3 regions of the Streptomyces sp. V4I23 genome follow, and region 1 is predicted to be linked to each of the others. Evidence: riboswitches for the same ligand, from Rfam matches in the RefSeq annotation. Region 1 holds a riboswitch; each other region holds the start of a gene.
What was found. Region 1 has a riboswitch for thiamine pyrophosphate ahead of QFZ82_RS12225 (thiamine ABC transporter substrate binding subunit). Riboswitches for the same ligand answer to the same signal wherever they lie in the genome.
Positions count from the first base shown of each region.

Region 2: another riboswitch for thiamine pyrophosphate. It lies ahead of thiC (phosphomethylpyrimidine synthase ThiC); the one in region 1 lies ahead of QFZ82_RS12225 (thiamine ABC transporter substrate binding subunit).
Region 3: another riboswitch for thiamine pyrophosphate. It lies ahead of thiO (glycine oxidase ThiO); the one in region 1 lies ahead of QFZ82_RS12225 (thiamine ABC transporter substrate binding subunit).

Region 1 covers NZ_JAUSZW010000004.1:2,247,342-2,257,718, forward strand. Annotated here, with positions in the region: gene QFZ82_RS12210 (LOG family protein) at 1-870, shown strand, start outside; gene QFZ82_RS12215 (ABC transporter ATP-binding protein) at 894-1,949, opposite strand; gene QFZ82_RS12220 (iron ABC transporter permease) at 1,949-3,565, opposite strand; gene QFZ82_RS12225 (thiamine ABC transporter substrate binding subunit) at 3,604-4,701, opposite strand; TPP riboswitch at 4,697-4,817, opposite strand; gene rlmN (23S rRNA (adenine(2503)-C(2))-methyltransferase RlmN) at 4,881-5,987, opposite strand; partial or broken gene QFZ82_RS12235 (hypothetical protein) at 6,056-6,307, shown strand; gene QFZ82_RS12240 (hypothetical protein) at 6,295-6,594, opposite strand; gene QFZ82_RS12245 (phosphatidate cytidylyltransferase) at 7,040-8,188, opposite strand; gene frr (ribosome recycling factor) at 8,188-8,745, opposite strand; gene pyrH (UMP kinase) at 8,881-9,645, opposite strand; gene tsf (translation elongation factor Ts) at 9,802-10,377, opposite strand, start outside.
Region 2 covers NZ_JAUSZW010000004.1:4,076,212-4,086,588, forward strand. Annotated here, with positions in the region: partial or broken gene QFZ82_RS20755 (IclR family transcriptional regulator) at 1-348, shown strand, start outside; gene QFZ82_RS20760 (SsgA family sporulation/cell division regulator) at 491-925, shown strand; gene QFZ82_RS20765 (YibE/F family protein) at 948-2,276, opposite strand; TPP riboswitch at 2,348-2,480, shown strand; gene thiC (phosphomethylpyrimidine synthase ThiC) at 2,473-4,248, shown strand; gene QFZ82_RS20775 (hypothetical protein) at 4,463-5,287, opposite strand; gene QFZ82_RS20780 (metallophosphoesterase) at 5,436-6,533, opposite strand; gene QFZ82_RS20785 (LacI family DNA-binding transcriptional regulator) at 6,695-7,807, opposite strand; gene hisC (histidinol-phosphate transaminase) at 8,167-9,246, shown strand; partial or broken gene QFZ82_RS20795 (cyclophilin-like fold protein) at 9,272-9,683, opposite strand; gene QFZ82_RS20800 (cytochrome ubiquinol oxidase subunit I) at 9,884-10,377, shown strand, end outside.
Region 3 covers NZ_JAUSZW010000004.1:5,841,833-5,852,209, reverse strand. Annotated here, with positions in the region: gene metF (methylenetetrahydrofolate reductase [NAD(P)H]) at 1-867, opposite strand, end outside; gene thiE (thiamine phosphate synthase) at 1,014-1,664, opposite strand; gene QFZ82_RS28890 (Rv2175c family DNA-binding protein) at 1,799-2,164, opposite strand; gene QFZ82_RS28885 (NAD(P)/FAD-dependent oxidoreductase) at 2,209-3,447, opposite strand; gene QFZ82_RS28880 (hypothetical protein) at 3,457-3,816, opposite strand; TPP riboswitch at 3,899-4,011, shown strand; gene thiO (glycine oxidase ThiO) at 4,009-5,187, shown strand; gene thiS (sulfur carrier protein ThiS) at 5,184-5,384, shown strand; gene QFZ82_RS28865 (thiazole synthase) at 5,390-6,184, shown strand; gene pknB (Stk1 family PASTA domain-containing Ser/Thr kinase) at 6,719-8,650, shown strand; gene QFZ82_RS28855 (deoxyribonuclease IV) at 8,657-9,535, shown strand; gene QFZ82_RS28850 (DUF4396 domain-containing protein) at 9,628-10,209, shown strand; gene QFZ82_RS28845 (sulfite oxidase-like oxidoreductase) at 10,248-10,377, opposite strand, start outside.

The DNA of each region.
Region 1 (10,377 bases):
CCGTTCGACCCGTACCGCGGCCGTCTCTACACCGCGGATGAGCTCTTCGCCGGGCTCGACGGCGGATACGCGGCCACTCCGGACGCCCTCGCCTACGACTGGTTCCAGCGCACCAGGGCCGACGGCGACGTCTTCGCCTCGATGCTCCGCTCGATCCACGACGACGCCCTCTCGGACGCCCTCGACGAACTCCTCGCCGACGCCCGCGTGGTGGGGGTGATGGGCGGCCACGCGATGGGCCGGGGCACCGAGGCGTACGCCGGCGCGGCACGGCTCGGCCGCGCTCTCACCCGCTCAGGGTTCACGGTGGCGACCGGGGGCGGACCGGGTGCGATGGAGGCCGCCAACCTCGGCGCGTACGCCGCTCCGCACTCCGACGAGATGCTGGAGGACGCCCTCCAGTTGCTGGCGAAGGCACCCTCCTTCATGCCCTCGGTGACCGACTGGGCGCAGGCCGCCTTCGAGGTGCGTGCCCGCTGGCCGCAGGGCGCCGGCTCGGTCGGCATCCCCACCTGGTTCTACGGGCACGAGCCGCCGAACGCGTTCGCGGAGCACATCGCCAAGTACTTCGCCAACGCCACACGCGAGGACGGTCTGCTGGCCCGCTGCGACGCGGGGGTGGTCTTCCTGCCGGGCGCGGCCGGAACGGTGCAGGAGATCTTCGACAACGCGACCCCGAACTACTACGGGTCGCGCGGCGAACCGACCCCCATGGTGCTCGTCGACCGCGCCCACTGGACCGGCCATCTGCCCACCTGGCCACTGCTGCGCTCGCTCGCCCGGGGGCGGGCCATGGAATCGCGGATCGCTCTCGTGGACTCGGTGGAGGAGGTACCCCAGGCGCTGCTGCGGCTGGGGGCCGGCGCGTAGGCGACGGCGCCGGAACCTGTGGATCAGTCGCCGGGCTCCAGGACCACCACGTCGTCCGCGGCGAACACGACGCCCACGCGCGCCCCTTCGCCCGGCGCGTCCCGCAGGGAGCACTCGGCCTCCAGCACGGGCCCTTCGGCGGGCCGCAGGCGCAGGGCGACGTGGTTGCCGCGGAAGGTCCGCGCGACGACCGTGGCCGCCGTGCCCTCGCCCGGCTCCACGACGTGCACGCCGGACGGCCGTACGAGCAGGGTGCGTTCACCCTGCGGCGAGCAGTCCGGGACGGGGATCTTGCCCCAGGGAGTGTCGGCGGCCGCGCCGCCGATCGTGGCCGGCACGACGTTGTCGAAGCCGAGGAAGCGTGCGACGAACTCCGACGCCGGGCGCTGCCACACCTCCAGCGGCGTACCCGTCTGGGCGATGCGCCCCTCCTGCATGACCACGACACGGTCTGCGAGCGCGAAGGCCTCCCCCTGGTCGTGGGTGACGGCGAGGACCGTGGTCCCCAACCGGCCGAACAATCCGCGCAGTTCGACGACGAGCCGCTCGCGCAGCCCGCGGTCCAGCTGGCCGAGCGGCTCGTCGAGCATCAGCAGCTTGGGCTCCGGCGCCAGCGCCCGGGCGAGCGCGACCCTCTGCTGCTCACCGCCGGAGAGCGCGGCCACGGACCGCCGCTGCGCCCCCGGCAGCCCGACGAGCTCCAGCAACTCATCCACCCGGCGGCCCTGTTCCCCCCGGCCCGCGCGAGGCGTCTCCCCGGCCCCGGAAGGACGCATGCGCAGCCCGAAGGCGACGTTGCCCGCCACGTCGCGGTGCGGGAAGAGCTGATGGTCCTGGAACATCAGCCCCACGCCCCGACGGTGGACCGGCACCCCTGCCTGGTCGGCGCCCGCGAGCAGCACCCGGCCCGTGTCGGCGCGCTGGAGTCCGGCGACCACCCTGAGCAGCGTGGACTTGCCGCTGCCGCTCGGTCCCAGCACGCAGACGATCTCGTGTTCGGCGACCTTCAGGTCCACCGCGTCGAGGGCGGTCCGCGAACCGAACCGTACGGTGACGCCCTCGAGTTCCAGCAGCGCCATCAGAACTCCTCGGAGGTGGTGTCGGTACGGATGCGTTCGAGGAGGAGCAGCGCGGCGGCGCACACCACCATCAGGATCGTGCCGAGGGCCATCGCCTGCCCGTAGTTGAGCTCGCCGGGCCTGCCCAGCAGCCGGGCGACGGCGACGGGCAGCGTCGGCTGGTCGGGCCGGGCGATGAAGACGGTCGCCCCGAACTCGCCGAGCGAGACGGCGAACGCGAACCCCGCCGCCACCAGCAGCGCCCGGCTCACCAGCGGCAGATCGACCTCGCGCCAGGCGCGCAGCGGCGACGCGCCGAGCACGGCCGCCGCCTCGCGCAGCCGGACGTCGACGGCGCGCAGGACGGGCAGCATGGTCCGTACGACGAAGGGCACCCCGACCAGCGCCTGCGCGAGCGGCACCAGCATCCACGAGCCGCGCAGATCGAGCGGCGGCTCGTCGAGCGTGATCAGGAACCCGAAGCCGACGGTCACCGCGGAGACTCCGAGGGGCAGCATCAGCAGCGCGTCGAATCCGCGGACCAGACGGCCGGCCCGCCGGGTGAGGGCGGCCGCCGCGAGCCCCCCGACCAGCACCGAGACGGCGGTCGCGACGAGCGCGTACTCCAGTGAGTTGGCCACGGCGTCGATCGGCGGGACGAGGAAGGCGCCGCCCGTCTCGTCGAGCACGGTGAGCGCGCGGTAGTAGTCGAGTCCGTAGCCGCGGGGGGTGTCGAAGGACCGCTCGACCAGCACGCCGAGCGGCGTGATCAGGAGCAGGGCGACGGTGACGAGCACCCCGCACAGCACGGTCCACTGGGCGGCTCCGCGCGGACGGCGGGCGGTACCGGCCGGATCCACGAGCCTCAGCGCGCCCTCGCGGCGCCGCACGGCCCGGGCGTGGACGGCGAGGACGACGCCGACGGCCACGAACTGCAGCATGGTGAGCACGGCCGCCGTCGGCAGGTCGAGCATCTCGGCCGTCTGCCGGTAGATCTCCACCTCGAGGGTGGAGAAGGCCGGGCCGCCGAGGATCTGCACGACGCCGAAGGAGCTGAAGGTGAACAGGAAGACCAACAGTGCCGCCGCGCCGACGGACGGCGCGAGCGCGGGGAGCGTCACCCGCCGCCAGGCCGTCAGCCGGCCCGCGCCGAGCACCCGCGCGGCCTCCTCCTGACGCGGGTCGAGCTGCGACCACAGGCCGCCGACGGTGCGGACGACCACCGCGTAGTTGAAGAAGACGTGCGCGAGCAGGATGGCCCAGACCGTGGTGTCCAGGCGCACGCCCCACAGCTCGTCGAGCAGTCCCCCGCGTCCCAGCAGGGCGAGGAAGGCCGTGCCGACGACGACCGTCGGAAGCACGAACGGCACCGTGACCACGGCGCGCAGGAGGCGCTTGCCGGGGAAGTCGAGCCGGGCGAACACGTAGGCGCCGGGCAGGGCCACGAGCAGGGTGAGTGCGGTGGAGGCGAGCGCCTGCCAGGTGGTGAACCACAGGACGTGCAGGATGTCCGGACGTCCGAGGACCTCGCCGAACCGCCCGAACTGCCAGGCGCCCTCGACGCGCAGGCCGCGGCCGACGATCGCGGTGACCGGGTAGGCGAAGAAGACGGCGAAGAACGCGACGGGGCCGGCCATCAGGGCGAGCCGCGCCGCGTTCCCCCGCAGGGACTGCCTTACTTCAGGACGAGCGAGGACCACGACCGGACCCACTGCTCACGGTTCTCGGCGATGGTGCCGGGAGCGACGGTCTCGGGCTTGTCGACGACCACACCGTGCTCGGTGAACAGCTCGGGCAACTTCGCGCCCTCGACCACGGGGTTGACGAACATGGTGAGCGGCATGTCCTCCTGGAACGTCCTGGTGATCAGGAAGTCCAGCAGCGCCTTGCCTCCCGCCTCGTTCTTCGCGCCCTTGAGCAGACCGGCGAACTCGATCTGGCGGAAGCAGGTGCCGGTCGCGACACCTGTGGGCGCCTCGGCGGGCCGCGGGTCGGCGTAGAGGACCTCGACCGGCGGGCTCGAGGCGTACGAGACGACGAGGGGACGGTCGGCGCCCGCCTTCTTGCCGCCGGCGGAGCCGGAGAAATCCTCGTTGTACGCCTGCTCCCAGCCGTCGACGACCTTGACGCCGTTGGCCTTGAGCTTCTTCCAGTAGTCCTGCCAGCCGGACTCGCCGAACGCGCCGACGCTGCCGAGCAGGAAGCCGAGGCCGGGCGAGGACGTCGCCGGGTTCTCGACGACGAGCAGGTTCTTGTACTCGGGCTTCGCGAGGTCGGCGAAGGTCTTCGGGGGCGCGAGCTTCTTGTCGGCGAAGAACTTCTTGTCGTAGTTCACGCAGATGTCGCCGGTGTCGACGGGCGTGACCCGGTGCTTGTCCGCGTCGAGCCGCGCCTCGTCCGCCACCTGGTCGAGCCCCTTGGCCTCGTACGGCGTGAACAGGTCGTTGTCGAGGGCGCGGGAGAGCAGGGTGTTGTCGACGCCGAAGAAGACGTCGCCCTGCGGGGAGCCCTTGGTGAGGATCTCCTTGTTGAGCGCGGCGCCCGCGTCCCCGCTCTTGAGGACCTTGACGGTGTACCCGGTCTGCCGGGTGAACTCCTTGAGGACGGCGTCGGACGCCGCGAAGGAGTCGTGGCTGACGAGGGTGACGGTCTTTGAGGCGCCGCCGGTGCCGGACCCGGAGTCCTCGGACTGCCCGCCGCAGGCCGCGAGGGCGGTGACGCCGAGGGCGGCGGCGAGCGCCGTGCCGGTGGCACGCCGAAGCTGGCTGTTCATGATGGTGCTGACTCCCTACGCCGGTATGACCCGGATCAGGTCCGAGGGTCTGCGGCCCCGGGGCGTCCTGCGCCCTGCCGCACTCTCAGCGCTGCTGCGCTCCCCTGTCGGAATGTTTCGTTGTTCATTTGTGCGAACGCACAGGGCACAGTATCAGCCGCCCGGCCGACGGCCCTTGGTCACCGCTCCTGCGCCGCCAGCTGCCCGCACGCGCCGTCGATCTCCTGCCCTCGGGTGTCCCGGACGGTGACCGGCACACCATGGGCCGCGATGGCCTCGACGAACGCCTTCTCGTCCTCCGGCCGCGATGCCGTCCACTTGGAGCCGGGCGTCGGGTTCAGCGGGATCAGGTTGACATGGACCCTCTTGCCCTTGAGGAGCCGGCCGAGCAGATCGCCGCGCCACGCCTGGTCGTTGATGTCGCGGATCAGCGCGTACTCGATGGAGATCCGGCGCCCGGACTTCTCCGCGTACTCCCATGCGGCGTCGAGGACCTCGCGGACCTTCCAGCGGGTGTTGACCGGGACGAGGGTGTCGCGCAGCTCGTCGTCCGGCGCGTGCAGGGAGACGGCGAGGCGGCACTTGAAGCCCTCGTCGGCGAAGCGCAGCATCGCGGGGACGAGGCCCACCGTGGAGACGGTGATGCCCCGCTGCGAGAGGCCGAGGCCGTCCGGCTCGGCGTCGGTCAGCCGGCGGATGGCGCCGACGACCCGCTTGTAGTTGGCGAGCGGCTCGCCCATGCCCATGAACACGATGTTGGACAGCCGGGCGGGGCCCCCGGGTACCTCTCCGTCCCGCAGGGCCCGCATGCCGTCGACGATCTGGTGCACGATCTCGGCGGTGGACAGATTGCGGTCGAGACCGGCCTGCCCGGTCGCGCAGAACGGGCAGTTCATCCCGCAGCCCGCCTGCGAGGAGATGCACATCGTGACGCGGTCCGGATAGCGCATGAGGACGGACTCGACGAGCGTGCCGTCGTGGAGGCGCCACAGCGTCTTGCGGGTGGTGTCGTCGTCGCAGGAGATGTGCCGCACGACCGACATCAGGTCGGGCAGCAGCTCCGTGGCGAGCTTCTCCCGCGCGGAGGCGGGGATGTCGGTCCACTGCGCCGGGTCGTGCGCGTACCGCGCGAAATAGTGCTGGGACAGCTGCTTGGCGCGGAACGGCTTCTCGCCGATCGCGGCGACGGCGTCCTTGCGCTCGGCGGGTGAGAGGTCGGCAAGGTGCCGCGGGGGCTTCTTGGCTCCGCGGGGCGCGACGAAAGTGAGTTCTCCGGGCTTGGGCATGGTGCTACCAGTGTCGCAGACCCCGTAGCTATCACCGGCCCGGCCGGGGGGCGCCCGCCGGTGCGGAGCCGTACGACTCCGCACGCGAGCACGGGATGCACGCGCTGCGGCAGTTCTACGCGTCCGTGCTGCTGGACGCCGGGGAGGACATCAAGGCCCTGAGCGAGTACCTGGGAGACTCGGAGCCTGGCCTCACGCTGCGGGTGTACGCACACCTCATGCCTACAAGCCGAGAGCGGACCCGCCGAGCCGTCGACGCTGTGTTCCTACCGGGCACCACACCCCACAGGGATGTGAGCCGGGCTCGTCAGCGCGCCTGATCCAAGCGCGAAAAGCGCCGGGGCTGGATCTCCCAGCCTCGGCCGACCATGCCGAGCGTCAGCGCCCCTCGGGCCCATGTCCCGCGCACCTTGATCTCCTCTTCGCGGTAATGTCCGCGCGTCGTGAACGCGACCTGTTCGCCGTCAAGGACGTACCGCGCCACATACACGCCGGGCTTGCTGTCTTCTCTGCGGAGCCAACCCTCCAGAGCCGCGGCACTCGTGGGCTGAGGTGCGGGTCGTACGAGCGCGTCCAGAACTGTGCCGTCCGGATAGAAGCGGAACACCTGCGTATCCGCAGCGAAAATCCCGTTCAGTGGCGGTGCCCCGCGGCGGCGCCTTCGCCTGGCCAAGCAGCCTGCCCTCCTGTGTCTCACGGCCCACACACGGCCCAGCGACCTGCTCAGGGCCGCCATCCCCTCCGTACTGGGCATGGTGCTGCCCAGTGTCGCAGCCACCGCCAGGTGGCCTGCGGCCGCTGACTCGGGCCGTGGTCGCCCGGATACGACGGTCCGGGCGGGGGCACCGTTCGGGCAGCGCCGCGCCAGACGTCGGGCACGTGGAGGCCGTCGCCGGCGAACCAGCCGGCGTGCAGCGCCGAGCCGTCCGGAGACGGGCTCCGGGGCAACGGGTCGCCCGGATACGACGGAGGGCTCGCCGTCCAGGGAGTACCCCCACGCCCCGAAGGGACCGTGGGGGAGGACAGCGAGCCCTCACGCGGAGAACCGCAGGTCAGCCGGAGCCGACGAACAGCACCAGCAACAGCCACACCACCGGGGCCGTCGGCAGCAGCGAGTCCAGCCGGTCCATGATGCCGCCGTGGCCGGGGAGCAGGGTGCCCATGTCCTTGATGCCGAGATCCCGCTTGATCATCGACTCCCCGAGGTCGCCCAGCGTCGCGCTGGCCGCGACCCCGAGGCCGAGCAGCAGGCCCTGCCACCAGGTGCCGTCGTCGACGAGGAACTGCATGCACAGTGCACCCGCCGCCATCGCGAAGGCCACCGCTCCGAGCAGTCCTTCGCGGGTCTTTCCGGGGCTGATGCGCGGCGCGAGCTTGTGCTTGCCGAAGCGCCAGCCGACCGCGTACGCACCGGTGTCGCTGACGACCGTGAGCACCAGGAAGGTGATCACCCGTTCCGGCCCGTCGTCCGCGCTGAGCATCAGCGCGACGAACGTGGCGAGGAAAGGAACGTAGAAGGCGGCGAAGACACCCGCCGTGACGTCCCTGAGGTAGCCCTCGGGCGGCTCGGTCATACGCCAGACGAACACCGCGAGCGAGGTCAGCGCCATGGCCACCCAGGCGCCCTCGGCCCCGCGCACATAGCCGGCCACGACCATGGCGGCGCCGCCGACCGCGAGCGGTACCAGCGGCGCCTTGATCTGCTTGCGCTCCTGGAGGCGGGTGGTCAGCTCCCACAGGCCGACGACGACGGCGACCGCCACCACGCCGACGAACACGGCCTTGACGATGAAGAGCGACGCGACGATCACCGCGCCGAGCCCGACACCGACCCCTATGGCCGCCCGCAGATCGCGGCCGGCCCGCTTCTTCTGCGGCGGCTGCGGCTGCTGAGGCGCTGCCGACGGCGGGCTGGGCATGGGCTCCTGCGTGTTCTCGTCGCGGAACGGGGGGCCACCGAGCCGTGCGGCCCCCCGGTCGCGGTCCTCGCGGCCGGTCCGGCCGCTGGGCCCCTCGGGGGATTCGGCGTCTCTACCTGCGTCGGGAAAGTCCGGCACGATGGGCATGGGCTGCGTCTCTGATGTATACCGCGCCTCGTGCCCATCGTAGGCGGGACCCGCCGGGAGGGGCCCCTGGTCGGGCGGTGGCCATGCACCGGCGTATCCGGCGCCGTGCGAGGCCCCCCAGGAAGAGTCGTTCATCAGACCTCGAGCAGCTCGGCTTCCTTGTGCTTGAGCAGCTCGTCCACCTGCGCGACATACTTCGCGGTGGTGTCGTCGAGCTCCTTCTCCGCACGCCGGCCCTCGTCCTCGCCGACCTCGCCGTCCTTGATGAACTTGTCGATGGTCTCCTTCGCCTTGCGGCGGACGGAGCGGATCGAGATCTTGGAGTCCTCGGCCTTCGACTTGGCGACCTTGATGAACTCCTTGCGGCGGTCCTGCGTGAGCTCCGGGAAGACCACGCGGATGATGTTGCCGTCGTTGCTCGGGTTGACACCGAGGTCCGAGTCGCGGATCGCCTGCTCGATGTTGCGCAGAGCGGTCTTGTCGAACGGCGTCACAACGGCCATCCGCGGCTCCGGGACCGAGAACGACGCCAGCTGGTTGATCGGGGTCAGGGCACCGTAGTAGTCCGCCACGATCTTGTTGAACATCGCCGGGTGCGCACGTCCGGTGCGGATCGCGGCGAAGTCATCCTTGGCGACCAGGACGGCCTTCTCCATCTTCTCCTCGGCCTCGAGGAGGGTCTCTTCGATCACCACTTGCTCCTGCGTGTCTTGAGTTGGGCCCGGCATCGGACTGGGCCGGCGGAACCTGCGTCGCGTGTTCCCTGCACGGTGTACGACCGGCAGGGCTTTGTCCATCCCCCGAGGGCGCCCCCCGAGGCCCTCGGGTCAGGCCCGGGTGTCCCGGTCGCTCACGAGCGTGCCGATCTTCTCACCCCGGACCGCCCGAGCGATATTGCCCTCGGTGAGGAGTTCGAAGACGAGGATCGGGAGCGCGTTGTCGCGGCAGAGGGTGATGGCGGTGGCGTCGGCGACCTTGAGGTTGCGGGACAGCACCTCGCCGTACTCCAGCGCGTCGAACTTCACCGCGTCGGGATTGGCCTTGGGGTCGGAGTCGTAGACGCCGTCGACACCGTTCTTGCCCATCAGCAGTGCTTCGGCGTCGATCTCCAGGGCGCGCTGGGCGGCGGTGGTGTCGGTGGAGAAGTAGGGCATGCCCATACCGGCGCCGAAGATGACGACGCGGCCCTTCTCCAGGTGCCGTACGGCGCGCAGCGGGATGTACGGCTCCGCGACCTGTCCCATCGTGATGGCGGTCTGCACACGTGAGTCGATGCCCTCCTTCTCCAGGAAGTCCTGGAGAGCGAGGCAGTTCATGACGGTGCCGAGCATGCCCATGTAGTCGGAGCGTGCCCGGTCCATGCCGCGCTGCTGGAGTTCGGCTCCGCGGAAGAAGTTTCCGCCGCCGATCACGACGGCGATCTCTGCGCCGTCGCGGACGACCGCTGCGATCTCCCGCGCGATGGCGTGTACGACGTCGGGGTCGACGCCGAGACCTGTGCCGCCGGAGAAAGCCTCTCCCGACAGCTTCAGCATGAAGCGGCCGGCCTTTTTGTCGTGCTTGTCGTCGCCTTGTGCGGCGCCCTGGTTCATGGAGATCTCCTCGTGCACATACGAAGAAGGCCATTGCCGTTGGGGTCGTGCTGTCCCTGCCGGCAATGGCCTCCTCGTCAGATCTGCGGTCGTCCGGCGCGAACGCGGACGACTGCTTCAGACCCTACCGGGGTCCGGGGTCCGTTGCGTACGGACTCAGATGCCGACCTTGATGCGGCTGAAGCGCTTCAGGGTGACACCGGCCTCGTCCAGGATCTGCTGGACCGACTTCTTGTTGTCGAGCGCGTACGGCTGGCCCAGGAGGGTGGCCTCCTTGAAGAAGCCGTTGACGCGACCCTCGACGATCTTCGGGAGAGCGGCCTCGGGCTTGCCCTCGGCGCGCGTGGTCTCCTCGGCGACGCGGCGCTCGGCCTCGACGACCTCGGCCGGGACGTCCTCGCGGGAGAGGTACTTCGGGGCGAAGGCGGCGATGTGCTGCGCGACACCCTTGGCGATCTCGGCGTTCTCCTTGTCGAGCTCGACGAGAACACCGATCTGCGGAGGCAGGTCGGGCATGGTGCGGTGCATGTACGCCGTGACGTAGCCACCGGAGAACTGCGCGAAGCGGTCCAGGACGATCTTCTCGCCGAGGTTGGCGTTGGCCTCGTCGACGTACGCCTGCACGGTCTTGCCGGGCTCGATCTCGGAGGCGAGCAGCGCCTCGATGTCCGCCGGGGAGGTGGCGGCGACGTGCGCGGCGAGCGCGTTCGCCACGGCCTGGAACTTGTCGCC
Region 2 (10,377 bases), 1.8 Mb from region 1:
CCCACGCGATTGGACAGTGCCTGCTCAGCCGGCTCGACGAGAACGCCCGCCACGACCACCTCGACCGCCACCCCGTGCAGCCGGTGACGCCCCCTTCGATGCGCGACCGGGCCGCGCTCCTGGAGCGGCTCGCACCCCTCAGGCGCAGGGAACCGGTCGTCGAACGCCGGGAGTACGCGCTGGGCACGATCTGCACGGCCATCCCGATCACAGCGGGTGACACGGCTGCGACGATGGCCGTTTTCCCTCCCCGTGCACCAAGAGGCCAGGCTGGGCTCGGCAGTTGAACAGCTACAGGCAAGGATCGGCGGCCTGTCGGCGTCGCTTGCGTTCTCTATCAGTATCTGAAATATCACTCCTTGTGATCTGCTGCCGCTTCCAGCACCATGGCGTCGACAAGGCCAAGAGAGCCGGCAGCGATCGTTCCTGGCCGTTTTCCTCTTTTCGTCAGCACGGTTCATTGATTGCTTCAGCTACTGCGAGGTACGTGATGCGCGAGTCGGTCCAGGCCGAGGTTCTGATGAGTTTTCTCGTTTCCGAGGAGCTGTCCTTCCGGATCCCGGTGGAGCTGCGCTACGACACGTCGGATCCGTACGCGGTGCGGATGACCTTCCACCTTCCCGGTGACGCGCCCGTGACCTGGGCTTTCGGCCGGGAACTGCTGCTCGACGGGATCAACACGCCGAGCGGGGACGGCGACGTGCACATCGCTCCGACCCGGCCCGAGGCGCTGTCGGACGTCCACATCCGCCTGCGCGTCGGGAGCGATTCCGCGCTGTTCCGCGTCGGCGCGCCGCCGCTCGTCGCGTTCCTCGACCGTACGGACAAGCTGGTGCCGCTCGGCCAGGAGCTCGCGCTGGGTGATTTCGAGGTCAGCCTGGAGGAGGCACTCGGGCGCATCCTTGCCGAGGAGAACGCCGGCTGACGGCCGGTCACCGGCCGCCCGGCTACTTCTTGCGGCGCCGCCCCCTGCCGCCCCGCGCGGGCGCGGCCGCCTTGTCGACCGCCCGGCCCGGGCGGTCCGCGGACACGACCAGGGCGGCGAGCGCGGTGGTCACGGGCACGGAGGCGACCAGGCCGATCGAGCCCACCAGGGTCCGTACGATCTCCTCCGCCACCAGCTCGCTGGTGGCCACCGTGCCCACGCTGGACTGGGCGATCGAGAACAGCAGCAGCAGCGGCAGCGCCGCGCCCGCGTAGGCGAGGACGAGCGTGTTGACGACCGAGGCGATGTGGTCGCGGCCGATCCGGATGGCGGAGCGGTAGAGGGCGCGCGGGCCCATGTCCGGGTCGGCCTGGTGCAGTTCCCACACCGCCGACGTCTGGGTCACGGTGACGTCGTCGAGCACGCCGAGCGAGCCGATGATGACCCCCGCGAGCAGCAGGCCGCTCATGTCGATGTTCGGGTAGAGGCCCTTGATCAGGCCGGTGTTGTCGTCGGTGTTGCCGCTGAGGCTGGCCCAGCCGATGAACAGCGAGCCCAGCAGGCCGATCAGCAGCAGGGAGATCAGCGTGCCCAGCACGGCGACCGACGTCCGCGCGGTGATGCCGTGGCACGAGTAGAGCGCGATGAGCATGATCGCGCTCGCCCCGACCACCGCGACGATCAGCGGATTCGCACCCTGCAGGATCGCGGGCAGGATGAACAGTGTCAGCACGGCGAACGAGACGGCGAGCGCGATCAGCGCCATCACGCCGCGCATGCGTCCGACCAGGACGACCACCAGGGCGAAGATGCCCGCCAGCAGGGCCATCGGGAATCCGCGGTCCACATCGGTCACCGAGTACTGCAGATCGCGGGGCGCGTCCGGCGCGTACGCCACCACCACGCCCTGGCCCTCCTGCAACTGCCGCGGCGCGTCGGGCTGGACGATCTCGACGAACCTCCGGCCCTTGTCCTTGCCGGTGGTGACCTCGACGGTGGCCTTTCCGCAGTCGCCCTGCTGCGCGTCGACCGCCTCGCGGCCCTGGGGCGTCGACGTGTCGCCCGTCGGGGGGACCTGGCCGGCGTTGACGTCCTTGCAGTCGACCCTCTCGACGCTCACCACCCTGCCCTGCTCGGTCTGCCGGTCGAAGCCGACCCCCGAGCGCTCGTGGCCGGGCGTCCCGCCGGGCCACAGCACGGCGAGGCCGACGACAACGGCCGTCGCGAAGGGGATCAGCACCGCGGCGATGACCTTGCGGAGGTGCTGGGAGACGGGCGCTGCCGGCCCGTGACTGTGCACATGGCCGTGGTCGTGGCCCTGCTGTTCGGGATGCTGCGGCGATGAGGTCACGGACAGATCATCGCAAGAACGAGAGGGGGCCTCTGTTCAGCGCGCCAGACATGACGCTAGCGTGGTGTCACCTTTGCACACGCGGGAGCTCGGAGCACCGGGCTGAGAGGGCGCTGACCTTCGTACATCCGTACGGGACAGCTGCGCCGACCGCCGAACCTGTTACCGGGTAATGCCGGCGTAGGGAGTAGGTCTCATGACCGTATCGGACGCACGCACGCCTGCCTCGAACCAGAACGACGAGGCCGGGAAGTCCATCGGCTGGCACAAGGGATACGTCGAGGGCTCGCGTCCCGACATCCGCGTGCCGGTCCGCAAGGTGCACCTCACCAACGGCAAGGACGTGACGCTGTACGACACGTCGGGGCCGTACACGGATCCGAACATCGAGACGGACGTACGCCGGGGTCTGCCGCCACTGCGGGAGAACTGGATCGTCGGTCGCGGCGACACCGAGGAGTACGCGGGACGCCCGGTCCGACCCGAGGACGACGGGATCAAGCACACGTCGCCGCGTGGGGGCCTGCGCAACCTCGACGCCGTCTTCCCCGGCCGTCCGCGTCAGCCGCGGCGGGGCCGGGACGGGCAGGCGGTGACGCAGCTCGCGTACGCCCGCCGCGGCGAGATCACGCCGGAGATGGAGTACGTCGCCGTCCGCGAGAACGTCGCGCCCGAGGTGGTGCGGGAGGAGATCGCGGCGGGCCGCGCCGTCCTGCCGGCGAACGTCAACCACCCGGAGATCGAGCCGATGATCATCGGCAAGCGGTTCCTGGTGAAGGTCAACGCCAACATCGGCAACTCCGCGGTCACCTCCTCCATCGAGGAGGAGGTCGAGAAGATGACCTGGGCGACCCGCTGGGGCGCCGACACGGTCATGGACCTGTCCACGGGCCGCAACATCCACACCACGCGCGAGTGGGTCCTGCGCAACTCCCCCGTGCCCATCGGCACCGTGCCGCTCTACCAGGCGCTGGAGAAGGTCGACGGCAAGGCCGAGGAACTGACCTGGGAGATCTACAAGGACACGGTCATCGAGCAGGCCGAGCAAGGCGTCGACTACATGACCGTCCACGCCGGCGTCCGCCTGCCGTACGTGCCGCTCACGGCCAACCGCAAGACCGGGATCGTCTCGCGCGGCGGCTCGATCATGGCGGCGTGGTGCCTGGCGCACCACAAGGAGAGCTTCCTCTACGAGAACTTCGAGGAGCTGTGCGAGATCCTCGCCGCGTACGACGTCACGTACTCGCTCGGCGACGGCCTGCGCCCCGGCTCGATCGCGGACGCCAACGACGAGGCGCAGTTCGCGGAGCTCAGGACGCTCGGTGAACTGAACACGATCGCCAAGCGGCTGGGCGTGCAGACCATGATCGAGGGCCCGGGCCACGTCCCGATGCACAAGATCAAGGAGAACATCGACCTCCAGCAGGAGATCTGCGAGGAGGCGCCGTTCTACACGCTCGGCCCGCTGACCACGGACATCGCTCCGGCCTACGACCACATCACCTCCGGCATCGGAGCGGCGATGATCGCGTGGTGGGGCACGGCCATGCTCTGCTACGTGACGCCCAAGGAGCACCTGGGCCTGCCGAACCGCGACGACGTGAAGACCGGCGTCATCACGTACAAGATCGCGGCACATGCGGCGGACCTGGCCAAGGGACACCCGGGCGCCCAGGAGTGGGACGACGCGCTGTCCGACGCCCGCTTCGAGTTCCGGTGGGAGGACCAGTTCAACCTGGCCCTCGACCCCGACACGGCACGGGAGTTCCACGACGAGACGCTGCCCGCAGAGCCGGCGAAGACCGCGCACTTCTGCTCGATGTGCGGTCCGAAGTTCTGCTCGATGAAGATCTCCCAGGACATCCGCCGACAGCACGGCGGCAATCAGGAGGAGATCGAGGCGGGCATGGCGGAGAAGTCCAAGGAGTTCGCAGCTGCGGGCAACCGGGTCTACCTGCCCATCGCGGACTGACGCACGGCCATGGCCCGGCGTCCTCCCACCCGTCCGCGGGAGGACGCCCTCCCGGCATCGCCCGGTTCGCGGACGGGGTGCAGCGCTGGGCTCCGCCGGCGTCGGCCCTGTTTGGTCCGGCCCTCGTGCACGAGCACGGGCGGACGTCGGTGGAGCCGGCGGAGAGCCCGGTCGTTCGGCGGCTGTGACCGCTCGTCCGGTGGCGCGCCGGCGGTCAGTCCGGCTGGTGCTCCGGGCCGCCGAAGTCGGGGCTGGAGAAGTCCGGGCTGGTGTAGGTCGGACGCCGGCCCGCGACCCGGCCCTCGGCCGGACTGGAGAAGTCCGGCCCGCTGTAGCCGACCTTGGGGATGCGGTTCACACGGTGCGGGGGATCGGCGGGGGACGCCGCGGCGGCGGGGTCGGCCAGGGCCGCGCGGAGGAAGGGCATGACGCCCCGCTCCAGCAGGGCCTCGCACCAGGCCTCCTTGGCCAGCCGGACCTCGTCCGGCAGCTCGCCCTCCTGCCGCCCGTCCGCGACGTGGCTGGCGCCGTTGCGCAGGGCGGTGAGCAGCAGTGCGACGGCCGCCACCAGGATGGCGGCGGCCATGAGCGCCCCGAAGACCCAGCCGGTGAAGACCAGGGTGTCGGCGAAGGACGGGGTGGGGCTCAGCATCTTGAGGATGTAGCCGACGATCAGGAAGATCCCGGCTGCCGTGCCCGCGAGGAGCGGCGCCAGAACGGCGATGACGGCCGCGAATCCGGCGCCGGTCTCCGCCGCCTCGCCGGCCGGGGCGGTGCGTAGGGAGCCGTCCACCGAAGCGGCGGCGGTCGCGCGTGTCTCCGCGCGGACCTTCACATAGTGCTCGTATTCGGCGGCGGCCGAGGCGGTGATCAGCGCCGTCGCGTTCAGGGCCATGGTGCGCAGCTGTTCGGTACTCAGGCCCGCTCGCACGGCGGCCGGATCCGGACGTTCGCGGGCGTCGCGCAGTGCGCCGTCGAGGACCCGCTCGTACTCGGCGCGGTCCTCGTTCAGCAGGTGCGGAGCGCTGTTCATGTGCATCCCCCGATGCTCCGTAGGGCCGGATCGCCCGTGTGTGCCGGGCAGTTGGGCGGAAACGGAGGAGAGCCTGCTACGGATAAGCCGATGGTAGAGCGGTTACGGCACGGCGTGACAGGGGGTTTCCGTAAATCGCCTGCCGCCGCCCCGGTCAGCCCCGCAGCGGGAGTTGCTGGACAAGAAGCTTTCCGGCCATGGTCACTCCGCCGTCCATGGCGATGGCCAGATTGTCCGCGTACACATGGGGACTCTCGACGACGGGACGCTCGCCGTCCTCGCCGTCCTCGGTGCCGACCTCGCCGAGGAGGTACGGGATCGGGCTGTGGCCGTGCACCACGCGCGTGCCGCCGTACGCGGACAGCAGTTCGCGCACGGCCTGTGGGCCGCCTTCGTCGCGGAAGGCGAAGCGCTTGGTGAACTTGCGGAACAGGTCCCAGCACTCGTCGGCGTCATTACGGGTGAGGATCGCGTGCACCGCGTCGTTGACGTCCTCGATGGTCGAGCCGTATTCGAGGTAGGCGGTGGTGTCGGAGTGGAGCAGCAGATGGCTGTCCTCCTCCACGATCGCGTCGAGCCGGGCCATCCACTGCAGGTGGACCTCCTGCAGCCGGTCCATGTCGTACTTCTGGCCGCCGTTGAGCAGCCAGGCCGCCTGGAAGGTGGCGGTGCCCGCACCTGAGTTGACGGGGGTGTCGCCGAAGCGCTTCGCGCCGATCAGCAGCAGCTCGTGGTTGCCCATGAGCGCCTTGCAGTAGCCGCCGGCGGCCGCGGCCTCTCCGGAGAGCCGCATGACCAGGTCGATGACGCCGATGCCGTCGGGACCGCGGTCGGTGAAGTCGCCGAGGAACCACAGCCGGGCGTTGCCCGCGCACCAGCGGCCCTCGGAGTCGATGAGGCCCTTCTCGGCGAGGGCGGCGACGAGCTCGTCGAGGTAGCCGTGGACGTCGCCGACGACGTAGAGCGGGCCGAGGCCGTCGGGCGCGGGCGGGTCGTCCACGGCGACCTGCACCTGGACGGTGTCGCCCGGTCCGCCGCGGGTGATCACGGGAAGGTCGCGCGCGGTGGGGGTGTAGCCCTCCGGCGGCTCGCCCTCGGGGAACGCGTTGCCGGGGTGGCCCGCGTGGCCGGGGTCCACGGACTGCGACTGCACGGGAACCTGCGCGTACGGCGGTACGCGGAAATCGCGCAGCGTCGCCGTCCGCACCACGGGTCCTTGACCGGCCCCCTGAGTCATCGACCCCTCCACCACCGTCGCGCCGCCGTTCACCTCTCGGCCCAGCCTGGTCGGGGTGGTCCGCGGTGTCGTTCGCCCATCATAGGAATGAGCCCGGCGGTGTGTGACGCACCAGGGGTGGTGAATCCTTTCGCACCCCCTGGTTCATCGGCCCTTTCGTCCCGAATTGAGTTGGTCTAGTCCTTCGCCGGGGATCGTGGCGCGCTCACCGTGGTGCGCGGAGGGCGGCGCTGCGAGGACGTCCTGACGATCAGTTCGGTCGGTATCACCTGCTCGACCGGCCGGTCCTCGTCGATCCCCTCGATGGCGTCGATCAGCAGCTGGACCACGGCCGTGCCGATCCGGCGGGGCTTGAGCGACAGCGTCGTGATCGGCGGCTCGGTGGTCGCGTACACGGTCGACTCGCTGCAGCACACGAGCAGCAGGTCGTCGGGGACGCGCAGGCCGTACCGCCTGGCCGCGGCCAGGAGGTCGGTGCCGTTGGGGTCGAAGAGGCCGTAGACGGCGTCGGGCCGGTCCGGCCGGGCGAGCAGCCGGTCGGCGGCGACGGCACCCGCGCAGGGGTCGTGCGCCGGGTAGGACTCGTAGACCGGGTCCTGGCCGACGCGTTCGCACCAGTCGAGGTAGGCGGTGGTCGACAGCCGGGTGTAGGTGTCGGTGGTGGTGCCCGTGAGCAGGCCGATCCGGCGGGCGCCGGCGGCGGCGAGGTGGTCGAGCAGGCCGAGTACGGCGGCTTCGTGGTCGTTGTCGACCCAGGCGGTGACCGGGAGCGTGCCGGCCGGGCGGCCGTCGGAGACGACGGGCAGACCCTGGCGCGCCAGCTCGGTCACGACGGGGTCGTGGTCGGAGGGGTCGATGACGACGGTGCCGTCGAGGGCGACGTTCGACCAGACGTCGTGGCGTGAGGTGGCGGGGAGGATGACGAGCGCGTAGCCGCGGGCGAGTGCGGCGGACGTGGCGGCTCTGGCCATCTCCGCGAAGTACGCGAATTCCGTGAAGGTGAAAGGTTCATCCCCGTAGGTCGTCACGGTCAGGCCGATTAAGCCCGACTTCCCGGTTCTGAGTGTGCGGGCCGCGGCGGAAGGGCGGTAGCCCAGCCGGTCGGCGACCTCGCGGACATGTCGACGGGTGGCGTCCGGGAGCCTCCCCTTGCCGTTGAGCGCGTCGGAGACAGTCGTGATGGAGACTCCGGCTGCGGCGGCGACGTCCCGGATGCCCGCCCGGCCTTGCCGGCTGCCCCGGCGGGATGTGTCCGTCCGGCTCACCTGGTGCTTCCCTGCTGCTGTCATGGCGAGCCGATAGTAGGGCTCGCGCGGTGGGTCTGGCCGGTCGCATATGCAGGCGTTGACAGGCACGTTTTTGCATGATCATTAGAGCTCAAACTCAATGGATATCAAGGGAGTTGGGGGTGAGTGGCTCAATGTGTCGGGTATCCGGCCGCATGGGCCTGTTGGGGGGCCCAGGTTGCGAAGAGGTCTCAACTCACCACTACGAGGGATGCGCGCCACGGCGTGAGCTACCGGCGTGCGCCAGGGTGGCGCGCTCCCCCTTTTCCTCGCCTGCGGCCATTCGCAGCAGCCGGGAATCCTCATAAGGTGAGGAGTATTGGTGAGCGGTACCGAACATGCATGATCGAGGAGGACCTGCGGTGAGCGAGACGAGCCCCAAGCTGCGCGCCGAGCTGGACGGCATCCCCACGTACAAGCCCGGCAAGCCGGCGGCGGCCGGCGGCCCGGTCGCCTTCAAGCTCTCCTCCAACGAGAACCCGTACCCGCCGCTGCCCGGCGTCATGGAGAGCGCCCTGGCCGCGGCGCGGAACTTCAACCGCTACCCCGACATGGCCTGTACCGGCCTGATCAGTGAGCTGGCCGAGCGGTTCGGGGTCCCCGCCACGCACCTGGCGACCGGCACGGGCTCGGTGGGCGTCGCCCAGTCGCTGCTGCAGTCCACCTCGGGCCCAGGCGACGAGGTGATCTACGCCTGGCGCTCCTTCGAGGCGTACCCGATCATCACGCAGATCAGCGGTGCGACGTCCGTGCCGGTGCCGCTGACCCCGGGTGAGGTGCACGACCTGGACGCGATGGCGGACGCGATCACCGACCGGACCCGGCTGATCTTCGTCTGCAACCCCAACAACCCGACCGGCACCGTGGTGCGCCGGGCCGAGCTGGAGCGCTTCCTGGACCGGGTGCCCTCGGACGTGCTGGTCGTGCTGGACGAGGCGTACCGCGAGTTCATCCGCGACGCGGACGTCCCGGACGGCATCGAGATCTACCGCGACCGCCCCAATGTGGCGGTGCTGCGCACGTTCTCCAAGGCATACGGGCTCGCGGGGCTGCGGGTCGGCTTCGCGATCGCCCATGAGCCGGTGGCCGCCGCCCTGCGCAAGACCGCGGTGCCGTTCGGCGTCTCGCAGCTCGCGCAGGACGCGGCCGTCGCCTCGCTGCGGGCGGAGGACGAGCTGCTGGGACGGGTCGGCTCGCTGGTGTGCGAGCGCATCCGCGTGCACGAGGCGCTGGTGAAGCAGGGCTGGACGGTCCCGGAGACGCAGGCCAACTTCGTCTGGCTGCGGCTCGGCGAGCGCACGCTGGACTTCGCGGCCGCCTGCGAGAAGGCGGGCGTCGTCGTGCGGCCGTTCGCGGGCGAGGGCGTGCGCGTGACGATCGGCGAGGACGAGGCCAACGACCTGTTCCTGCACACCGCCGAGACGTTCCGCGCGTCCCTCTAGGTCTCGGGCCCGATCGGTCCAGCTCTCAGGCCCGGTCGGTCGCGACCTGTTCCACCCGGACCGGGTCGCCGTCGCGGACGCACGCGAGCCGGCGCGGGTCGCCGTCGATGCGGCCGAGGACATTGCACGGGCTCGCGAGACGGCACTCTCCCCCACACTCCCGTTCGGGGGGACCCTCAGCCCCGGGAGATGGGCGTCGGACCGTAGGGCAGAGCCAGGGCGTCGCCGTCGGTCCAGAAAGCGACCATGCCCGGCTCGACGACCTGGCGCGCGTCCGGTTCCGGGGCGGGGGAGACGGGGGTCTCGAAGTAGACCTCCTCTCCCCAGGTCCGCGCGGTCACGGAGAACGGCAGAACCCCCATGAGCGCCTTGCTCGTGGGGGTTTCGTCGATCGTGGCGGTCAGCTGCCCGGTGGGCCAGGAGATGCGTATCCGCATGCCCAGGATTCAACGATATGTTGAAAATTTTGGGAAGAGGACCTCTATGGGGACCCCGGTAGGCACTACGGATTTCGTTTAAGCCATAATTGCTTGTGAATGTGAACGCGTTCACAAGCTCGCCCGTCTTGATCCCGTATGGAAGGGAATGGGTGGGCGACCGCGGTGACCACGCCGATGTAAGGAGAGACGACGTGGACCTGAACCTGGCGCTGGCGCCCGAGACCTTGGCGCGCTGGCAGTTCGGCATCACCACCGTCTACCACTTCCTCTTCGTGCCCCTGACGATCTCGCTCGCCGCGCTCACGGCCGGACTGCAGACGGCCTGGGTGCGGACGGAGAAGGAGAAGTACCTCAGGGCCACCAAGTTCTGGGGCAAGCTGTTCCTGATCAACATCGCCATGGGCGTGGTGACCGGGATCGTGCAGGAGTTCCAGTTCGGCATGAACTGGTCCGACTACTCGCGCTTCGTCGGGGACATCTTCGGTGCGCCGCTCGCCTTCGAGGCACTGATCGCGTTCTTCTTCGAGTCGACGTTCATCGGCCTGTGGATCTTCGGGTGGGACAAGCTGCCCAAGAAGATCCATCTGGCCTGCATCTGGATGGTCTCGATCGGCACGCTGCTGTCGGCGTACTTCATCCTCGCGGCCAACTCCTGGATGCAGCACCCCGTCGGCTACCGGATCAACGAGGA
Region 3 (10,377 bases), 3.6 Mb from region 1:
CGTGGAGTTGTTGAGCGTGATGAAGTGCAGTCCCGGGACACCCTCGGACAGCAGCCGTGCGCAGAACTCCGTCGCGAACTCGATGCCAGTGGAGCGTACAGCGGCCGGATCGTCCTTGACCGAGAGGATCCGGTCCCGGAGTGATTCGGGGAAGGCGGCGGTGCTCAGCTGCGGGAGCCGCTCCAGCATCTTCACGCTGGTCACGGGCATGACCTCGGGGATGATCGGGGTCTCGCAACCCGCCGCGGCGAGGCGGTCGCGGAGCCGGAAATAGTTTTCGGGCTCGAAGAACATCTGCGTGATGGCATAGTCGGCGCCCGCGCGGCACTTGTCGACGAAGTGCCGGATGTCCGTGTCCCAGTCGGTGGAACGCGGGTGCATCTCCGGGAAGGCCGCGACGCCGACGCAGAAGTCGCCGGACTCCTTGATGAGCCGGACCAGTTCGGCGGCGTATGTCACGCCCTCGGGGTGCTTGCCCCACTCGCCCATCGGGTCGCCGGGCGGGTCGCCGCGCAACGCGAGGATGTTGCGGATACCCGCGTCGGCGAACTGGCCGACCATGTTGCGCAGTTCGGCGATGGAGTGGCCGACGGCGGTGAGGTGGGCGACGGGGGTGAGGGTGGAGTCGGCGGCGATCTTCTGCGTCGCCTTCACGGTGCCGGCGCGGGTGGAGCCGCCGGCGCCGTAGGTGACGGAGACGAAGTCGGGCGCGACCGCCTCGACCCTGCGCAGCGCGTTCCAGAGGTTCTTCTCGCCCTTGTCCGTCTTGGGCAAGAACTCGAAGGAGTACGTCGTCTCGCCTGTCGCGAGCATGTCGCGCACGGTGCGTGCGCGATCCGTCCTGGTGGAAGCAGTGCCGAGGGCCATACGGGCAGGTTAGCCAGGCCCAGCGGGTCACCCAACCAGATCAGGGGATTTTGTCGCCTTTTGTCCGTCTAGTGTCCACACTCTGGACACTCGTGAGACGCCCGGGCGGTGCCGACGGCCTTCGGTGCCCGGGCCCGCCCGCCCGGTCAGGCGCTGCGCTCCCTGATCCGCTTCGCCAGATCGGCGGCCGCCGCAGCAGGATCGTCGGCCTCCGTGATCGCCCGTACGACCACGACCCTGCGCGCCCCCGCGTCCAGCACCTCGTCCAGGTTGGACGCGTCGATGCCGCCGATCGCGAACCAGGGCCGGTCGCTCCCGAGCGAGGCCGCGTAGCGCACGAGACCGAGGCCCGGGGCGAAGCGGCCGGGCTTGGTGGGGGTGGGCCAGCAGGGGCCGGTGCAGAAGTAGTCGACGCCCGGCTCGGCGGCGGCCGTGTCCACCTCGGCCTCGGCATGCGTCGAGCGGCCGATGAGCACCCGGTCGCCGAGAATCGCCCGCGCGGCGGGGACGGGCAGGTCGCCCTGGCCCAGGTGCAGCACGTCCGCGCCAATGGCGTGGGCCACGTCCGCCCGGTCATTGACCGCGAGGAGCTTGCCGTGGCGCCGGCAGGCGTCGGCGAAGACCTGGAGGTGCTCCAGCTCCTCGCCCGCCTCCATGCCCTTGTCGCGCAGCTGGACGATGTCGACGCCGCCGGCGAGCACGGCGTCCAGGAACGCCGCCAGGTCGCCCTGGCGCTTCCGGGCGTCCGTGCACAGATACAGGCGGGCGTCGCCGAGCAGTTCGCGAGCCGTGGACATGATGCTTCCCCCCGCTGGATGGGTGATGAGCGGCGCGCGGGTGCGGGACGGAGCCGTTCGGCTCCCGCCCGCACCGCGCGCTTCGATGGTTCGTACGAGGCCGTCCTGTCAGGACGGGGACGTCGCGACGGACGTCAGACGGCGAGCGCCTGAGCCCGGCGCTTCACCTCCGTGCCGCGATTCTCGCTCAGGGCCTGCGCCGGGGTCCCCGGCAGGGTCGCGTCGGGAGTGAACAGCCACTCCAGCATTTCTTCGTCGGTGAAGCCGTCGTCCCGCAGCAGCGTCAGGGTCCCGGAGAGGCCCTTGACCACCTTGTTGCCGTCGATGAAGGCGGCAGGCACCTGCAGTGTCCTGTTCTCACCACGGCGGACGGCGATCAGCTGGCCCTCCTTGACCAGCTGCCGCACACGCGTCACCTCGACATCGAGCATTTCCGCGATGTCGGGCAGGTGGAGCCAGGCGGGGACGAGAGCATCAATTTTTGCGTCAATCTCGGTCACAGGAACAAGCCTGCCATCTTGGACTGACAGCCGGTAGCCGACTCCTACGCGGTCGCCGCCTTCAGGGGGACGGACGGGTCGGCGGCCCGGCCCGGGTCCAGCCGCGCGCCCGACGCCACGAGCCTGCGGCCCTGTGCCAGGTCACGCGGCCTGTCGACAGCGAGCAGCGCGACCAGCACGCCCTCCCGCAGCCACAGCACCGACCAGTCGGCGTCCACGGCCGGGTCGCCGCGCCACAGCAGCGTGTCGCCCGCCGGGTGATGGCCCGCGTACTGCACGAAACGCCCGAACTGCTCCGACCAGAAGTACGGCACCGGGTCGTACACCTGCGGCTCCGGGGCGGCCCCGAGGATGTTGGCCGCGACCGTGCGCGGACCCTGCAGCGCGTTGTCCCAGTGGTGGACGAGCAGCCGGGTGCCGTAGCGGCCCGAGGGGTAGGAGGCGCAGTCCCCCACGGCGTACACGTCGGGCGCGGAGGTACGCAGATGCCGGTCGGCGACGACTGCGCCGTCCTGGCCCAGCTCGATGCCGCTGCCGACAAGAGCGGCGGTCGCGGGCCTGGCGCCGATGCCGACGACGACGGCGCCGGCCGCGATCCTGCGTCCCGATCCGGCCAGCACCACCGTGCCCGGCTCGACGGCGGCAACCCGCTCGCCGGTGAGCAGCTCGGCACCCGCCTCGGCGTACCAGCGGGCCATGGGCGCCGCGACCTCGGCGGGCAGCGACCCGGCCAGCGGACGGTCGGCCGCCTCGACGACGGTCACGGCGCAGCCCGCCTCGCGCGCGGCGGTCGCGAACTCCGCGCCGATCCAGCCGGCCCCGACCACCACGATGTCGTGCTGCCGCGCGAGCACGGGCCGCAGCCGGTCCGCGTCGTCGAGCGTGCGCAGCAGATGGACGCCCGGGACGCCCGCGGCCCCGGGCAGGGCGACGGGTTCGGCACCGGTGGCGAGGACGAGGACGTCGTACGGGACGGGTCCGGCGGCGGTGTCGACCTCGTGCGCCCCGGGGCGTACGCCGGTCACCTCACAGCCCAGCCTCAGGTCGACGTCGAGCGCGTCGAAGTCGATGTCGAACGCGGAGCCCTCCGCCGTGCCGAGGAGGATCGCCTTGGAGAGCGGCGGCCGGTCGTACGGCTGGTGCGGTTCGGCGCCGATGAGGGTGACCGGTCCGGTGAAGCCCAGTTCGCGCAGGGCGACCGCGGTCTGCACCCCGGCCATGCCCGCGCCGACCACGACGACCCGTCGCCCGTCCCCGGCCTGCTCGTGCGTGTGCTCGCTCACCGGGCCACCTTAAGCTTCTGACGCATCATCAGGCAGCAGTTGCTCGACGACGCTGGTCCCGCTGCCCTCCTGCGACTCCCACTCCCAGGTCTCCTCCAGGCGCGCCCGCCCGTCGGGGAGTTCGACGACGGTGGACAGGCAGTGGCCGCTGGACGTCCCGCCGTCCGTCTTCAACTGGACATAACGGAAGTCCAGCCGGTCCCCCTCACGCGTGCCCACGAGGTGGCCGCGTACCACGTCGCCGCCCTCGTACTCGGCCCAGATCCGCCCCTGCCGCTCGTGGTAGAGGAACCGGGTGCGGGTGCCGACCTGGCCCGGGGCCTGGTCGGCCACCGGCGCGAGCACCAGTCCGTCGAGCGAGATCGCCACTGCGTCCACCTCCTGCGCACCCGCGCCGGGGGACGGCGGCTCCCTTACTGCGCGCCTGGGCGTGGGGTTAGGGTGGCCACCGTAAGGCACTCGCGGGAGCCCGGACGCACCGGGCTGAGAGGGAGGCTGGCCGGCCTCCGACCGTACGAACCTGATCCGGGTCATGCCGGCGAAGGGAGGGGCTGGACGCCCATGTCTCGTACACCAGACGCACCCGACGTCCTCGTCGTCGGGGGCGGGATCATCGGCCTGGTCACGGCCTGGCGCGCGGCGCAGCGCGGGCTGAGCGTGACCGTCGCCGATCCGGAGCCCGGCGGCGGGGCCGCGCGGGTCGCGGCGGGCATGCTGGCCGCCGTCACCGAACTCCACTACGGCGAGCAGACACTGCTCGGCCTGAACCTCGAATCGGCCCGGCGCTACCCGGCGTTCGCCGCCGAGCTGGAGGCGGCGAGCGGGCTGTCGGTGGGCTACCGCGCGTGCGGCACCCTCGCCGTCGCCCTCGACGCCGACGACCGCGCGCACCTGCGGGAACTGCACGCCCTGCAACGCCGTTCGGGCCTGGAGTCGGAGTGGCTGACCGGTCGCGAGTGCCGCCGCCTGGAGCCCATGCTCGCGCCGGGGGTCCGCGGCGGTCTGCGCGTCGACGGGGACCACCAGGTGGATCCGCGGCGGCTCGCCGCGGCGCTGGTCATCGCCTGCGAGCGCGCCGGGGTCGGCTTCCGCCGCGCCTGGGCCGAGCGGCTGCTCGTCGTGCACGACCGCGCCGCGGGTGCGGTCCTGGACGACGGAACGGAAGTCGCCGCCGGCCAGGTGGTGCTGGCGGGCGGCAGCCTGAGCGGCCGCCTCGGCGGGGTGCCGGACGACGTCCTGCCTCCCGTACGGCCGGTGAAGGGCCAGGTCCTGCGGCTGACGGTGCCGGGCTCGTACGCGCCGTTCCTGTCCCGCACGGTCCGCGCGGTGGTGCGCGGCAGCCACGTCTACCTGGTGCCGCGCGAGAACGGCGAGCTCGTGGTCGGCGCGACCACCGAGGAGCTGGGCTGGGACACGACCGTCACCGCCGGCGGCGTGTACGAACTGCTGCGGGACGCGCACGAGCTGGTGCCCGGCATCACCGAACTGCCGCTGACCGAGACGCGCTCCGGGCTGCGCCCCGGCTCCCCCGACAACGCGCCGATGCTCGGATTCACCGAGCTGCCGGGGCTCTTGCTCGCGACCGGCCACTACCGCAACGGCGTGCTGCTCACGCCCGTGACCGGCGACGTGCTCGCCGACGCGCTCACCAGCGGGCGGCTACCGGACCTCGCCGGCCCGTTCAGCCCCCGCCGGTTCGCCCCCGCCGGCGCACGCGTACGACAGGAGCAGCCCGCATGAACGTCTCCGTCAACGGCGAGACCCGCGAGCTCGCCGACCGCACCACCCTGGACACCGTGGTGGCGGCCCTCACGGCGGCCCCCTCGGGTGTGGCCGCCGCCGTCAACGAGACCGTCGTCCCGCGCAGCCAGTGGGCGGGCACCCGGCTCGGCGACGGCGACCGAGTCGAGATCCTCACCGCCGTGCAGGGGGGCTGAGCGCCATGGCCGACGACCGTCTCACCATCGGCGGCACCACCTTCACGTCGCGACTGATCATGGGTACGGGCGGGGCGCCCAGCCTCGACGTCCTGGAACGCTCGCTGATCGCGAGCGCCACGGAACTCACCACGGTCGCGATGCGGCGTCTCGACCCGACGGTGCAGGGCTCCGTCCTCTCCGTCCTGACCAGGCTGGGCATCCAGGTCCTGCCGAACACGGCCGGCTGTTTCACCGCCGGCGAGGCCGTTCTGACGGCGCGGCTCGCGCGGGAGGCGCTGGGAACGGACTGGATCAAGCTGGAGGTCGTCGCGGACGAGCGCACGCTGCTGCCGGACGGCGTGGAACTGCTGGAGGCGGCCGAGACGCTGGTCGACGACGGTTTCACTGTCCTGCCGTACACCAACGACGACCCGGTGCTGGCGCGGAAGCTGGAGGACGTGGGCTGCGCGGCGATCATGCCGCTGGGCTCGCCGATCGGGTCCGGGCTCGGCATCCGCAACCCGCACAACTTCCAGCTGATCATCGAGCAGGCGGGCGTCCCGGTGATCCTGGACGCGGGCGCGGGCACGGCGTCGGACGCGGCGCTGGCGATGGAGCTGGGCTGTGCGGCGGTGATGCTGGCGTCGGCGGTGACGCGGGCGCAGGAGCCGGTGCTCATGGCGGAGGCGATGCGGCACGCGGTGGAGGCGGGCCGCCTGGCACACCGGGCGGGCCGCATCCCCCGCCGCCACTTCGCGGAGGCGTCGTCGCCGACGGAGGGCCGGGCGTCCCTGGACCCGGAACGCCCGGCGTTCTGAGTCCGACGGGGGTCGGGGCCGTCTTCTGGGGCTGTCCCGGCCCCTGCGCCTCACACGCCGGCGGGGGCGTGGTCCGCTGCGCGGGCATGTTCCCCCGCCCCTCCCGAACCGGGGCTCCGCCCCGCCCGCGCCTCAAACGCCGACGGGGCGGGAATCCGCTGCGCGAAGCCGACGGGCCCGAGGGCTGCCCCCATGCGGGACGGGGCAGCCCACGGCCGCAGGCCGCAGGTGGAGGTTGCGGGCACGATCGCCGACCGTACGGGGCCGGCTTGGCCCAGTCGGGGGCGGGCTTGCCCGATGCGGGGCGGGGGTATCCACGGCGCCCGGCCGCAGGGCAGATCGAGGGCACGGCCGCAGGCGGGCGGGGGCCTGGGCCTGCCCCAGTTCGGGACGGGCGTACCGCCCACGGCCGCCGGGCCGTAGGGGAGGGCCGACGGGGAAAGTCCCCTGCAGGTTCACGACAACCGTCACAGGTGCGCTGCAAGCGGTTCCGGCGCGGACAGGGCGAACGGTCCCGCCTCGTAGAATCGCCGGGTGGACACGACCCTCTCAGACCCCCTCGTCGGGCAGGTGCTCGACGGCCGCTATCGCGTCGACGCGCGTATCGCCGTCGGCGGCATGGCCACGGTCTACCGGGCCGTCGACACCCGGCTCGACCGGGTCCTCGCGCTCAAGGTGATGCACCCCGAGCTCGCCACCGACGCGACGTTCGTGGAGCGGTTCATCCGCGAGGCCAAGTCCGTGGCCCGGCTGGCGCACCCCAATGTCGTCGGGGTCTTCGACCAGGGGGCCGAGGGCGCGTACGTCTATCTGGCGATGGAGTACGTCGCCGGCTGCACCCTGCGCGACGTCCTGCGCGAGCGCGGCGCGCTCCAGCCGCGGGCCGCGCTCGACATCCTGGAGCCCGTGCTCGCCGCGCTCGGCGCCGCGCACCGGGCCGGTTTCGTGCACAGGGACATGAAGCCCGAGAACGTCCTGATAGGGGACGACGGCCGGGTCAAGGTCGCCGACTTCGGGCTGGTCCGCGCGGTCGGCTCGGTCACCAACACCTCCGGCACCGTGCTGGGCACCGTCTCGTATCTCGCGCCGGAGCAGATCGAGTACGGCACGGCCGACACCCGCGCCGACGTGTACGCGTGCGGTGTCGTGCTGTACGAGATGCTCACGGGCGGCAAGCCGCACTCCGGCGACACCCCTGCCCAGGTGCTCTACCAGCACCTGAACGAGGACGTCCCCGCTCCCTCCGCCCTCGTACCGGGCCTCGCCGTCGAGCTCGACGACCTCGTGGCGAGCGCGACCGCCCGCAACCCCGACATCCGGCCGCACGACGCTGTCGCGCTCCTGGCGCAGGCCCGTGAGGCGCGTGCCGCGCTCGATGACGAGCAGCTGGACGCGGTGCCGCCACAGGCCCGCGGCGAGGGCGCTTCAGCGGACACCGCCCCGGAGGACGCGCCCACGGACGTGATCCTCCGCGCGCTGACCCGCGAGGAGCCCGGGGTCCACCACACCGCACGGCTGACCATGCCGCCGTCCTCCTCGCGGCCGCCCGAGAGGCCCGGTCCCGCCCGAGGCCCGCTCGCCCGCCGCGGCGTGCTCGCCCTGGTCGTCGTGGTCGTCGCGTTCCTCGGCATCGGCGCGGGCGTCTGGTACATCAACTCCGGCCAGTTCACCCGTGTCCCGGCGCTGATCGGCAAGACGGAGAAGGACGCCCGCCGGCAGCTCGACCGGGCCGGTCTCGAAGCGGGCAAGGTCCGCCACGACTTCAGCGAGACGGTTCCCCGCGGCTCGGTGATCAACAGCGATCCCGCCGCGGGCGAGCGCATCCGCGGGAACGGCTCGGTCACGCTGATCGTCTCGCGCGGCCCGAAGATCGTGAAGGTGCCGGACGTCGCCGGCAGGCCGCTCGCGGAGGCGGAGCGAGAGCTGCGCAGGGTGGGCCTGGCGCCGGGTGTGGTGACCAGGGAGTTCGACGACACCGTCCCCCAGGGCTCGGTGATCAGCACCGATCCGGAGCCGGGCAGCAGCCGCAGCCCGGACAGCGCGGTGTCGCTCGTGGTCAGCAAGGGCGCGCCGATCGACGTCCCGGACGTCACCGGGGACTCCGTGGAGGACGCCACCGCCGAGCTCGAAGAGGCCGGCCTGAAGGTGAAGGTGGCCGCCAGGCGGATCAACTCGCCGCACGAGGCGGGTGCGGTCGCGCGGCAGTCCGCCGCCGAGGGCACTCGGCTCGCCGCCGGTGACACGATCACGCTCACGGTGTCCAAGGGACCGCGGATGGTCGAGGTTCCGGACGTGGTGGGCGACAGCATCGAAGACGCCACCGCGGATCTGGAGGCGGCGGGCTTCGTGGTGGACGTGGAGAAGAGCTTCCCGTTCCTCGGCGAGGCGGTCGAGAGCCAGTCGGTGGCGGGCGGCGACGAGGCCCCTGAGGGCAGCACGGTCACCATCAAGATCAAGGGACTTTAAGTGCTCATGCGCAACCCCGTCGGCGGCCACGTCCCCGTGGCCGGCGGCCTGGCCACGACCGGCCTTGCCTACGCGCGGGAACTGGAGGCGGAGGCCGTGCAGGTCTTCGTGGCCAATCCGCGGGGCTGGGCCACGCCCGTCGGGAATCCCGCACAGGACGAGAAGTTCCGCGCGGAGTGCGCTGCCGACGGGCTCTCGGCCTGGGTGCACGCCCCCTATCTGATCAATTTCGGCTCGCACACCGAGGCCACCGTCGAGCAGTCGGTGATCTCGCTGCGTCACTCGCTGCGCCGGGCGCGGCAGATCGGTGCCCGGGGTGTCGTCGTGCACACGGGTTCGGCGACTGGGAGCACCTCCCGTGCCGGAGGCCACGGGGGAGGCCGCAGCCGCGAGGTGGCCCTGGCGCAGGTGCGGGAGCGGATGCTGCCGTTGCTGGACGAGCTGACGCACGAGGACGACCCGTATCTGCTGCTGGAGTCCACGGCGGGCCAGGGCTCGTCGCTCTGCTACCTGGCCTCGGACTTCGGACCCTACTTCGAGGCGCTCGACGCACACCCCAGGCTGGGGATCTGCCTGGACACCTGCCACATCTTCGCGGCGGGGCATGATCTGGCCGCTCCGCAGGGTGTAGCGCGGACGCTGGACGAGCTCGTGGCGACGGTCGGGGAGGGCCGGCTGAGGCTGATCCACGCCAATGATTCGAAGGATGTGGTGGGGGCACACAAAGACCGTCACGCGAACATTGGCGCGGGACACATCGGCGAGGAGCCGTTCCGCGAGCTCATGGCCCATCCCGCCACCGACGGTGTGCCGCTGATCATCGAGACACCGGGCGGCAAGGAGGGGCACGCGGCGGACGTGGCGCTGCTGAAGAAACTTCGCTGACGGCTTTTCCGAGAGCCATTGAGGAATACCCCTAGGGGGTATACGGTTGTTTCTGTCGGCAGGAACCGCTACCTGACGTTGGGGGCATCGCCATGCAGCACGAGACGCACGCACACCACACCGGGCACGATCACGCGACCCACGGCCAGGCCGCCCAGGACCCGCACGGCGGCCACCACGACCACGCCGCCCACCACGGGCACGACCAGTCCGCTCACGCCCACCACGGCGGTGGCAAGGTCAGCTGGTCCATGGCGGCCAAGGCCACGCTGCACTGCCTCACGGGGTGCGCCATCGGCGAGGTCCTCGGCATGATCATCGGTACGTCCCTGGGCTGGGGGAATGCCCCCACCATGGCGCTGGCCATCGTCCTGGCCTTCTTCTTCGGCTACTCGCTCACCCTGTGGGCCGTCGTGCGCGCGGGTCTGGGCCTGAAGGCCGCGATCGGTGTGGCGCTGGCGGCCGACACGCTGTCCATCACCGTCATGGAGATCGTCGACAACGGCGTCCTGCTGCTGGTGCCCGGCGCGATGGACGCCCACCTGGCGGACGGACTGTTCTGGGGCGCGCTCGCCTTCGCGTTCCTGATCGCCTTCCTGGTCACGACCCCCGTGAACAAGTGGATGATCGGCCGCGGCAAGGGCCACGCGGTGGTCCACCAGTACCACCACTGACGCCGCCGCCCCGCGGCGTCCAGGACGGCCCGGAGTCCTCAGAACTCGGGGCCGTCTCCCGGTTCCTCCTGGTAGGAGTAGCGCTGTTCCTTCCAGGGGTCGCCGACGTTGTGATAGCCGCGCTCCTCCCAGAAGCCGCGGCGGTCGGCGGTCATGTACTCCACGCCA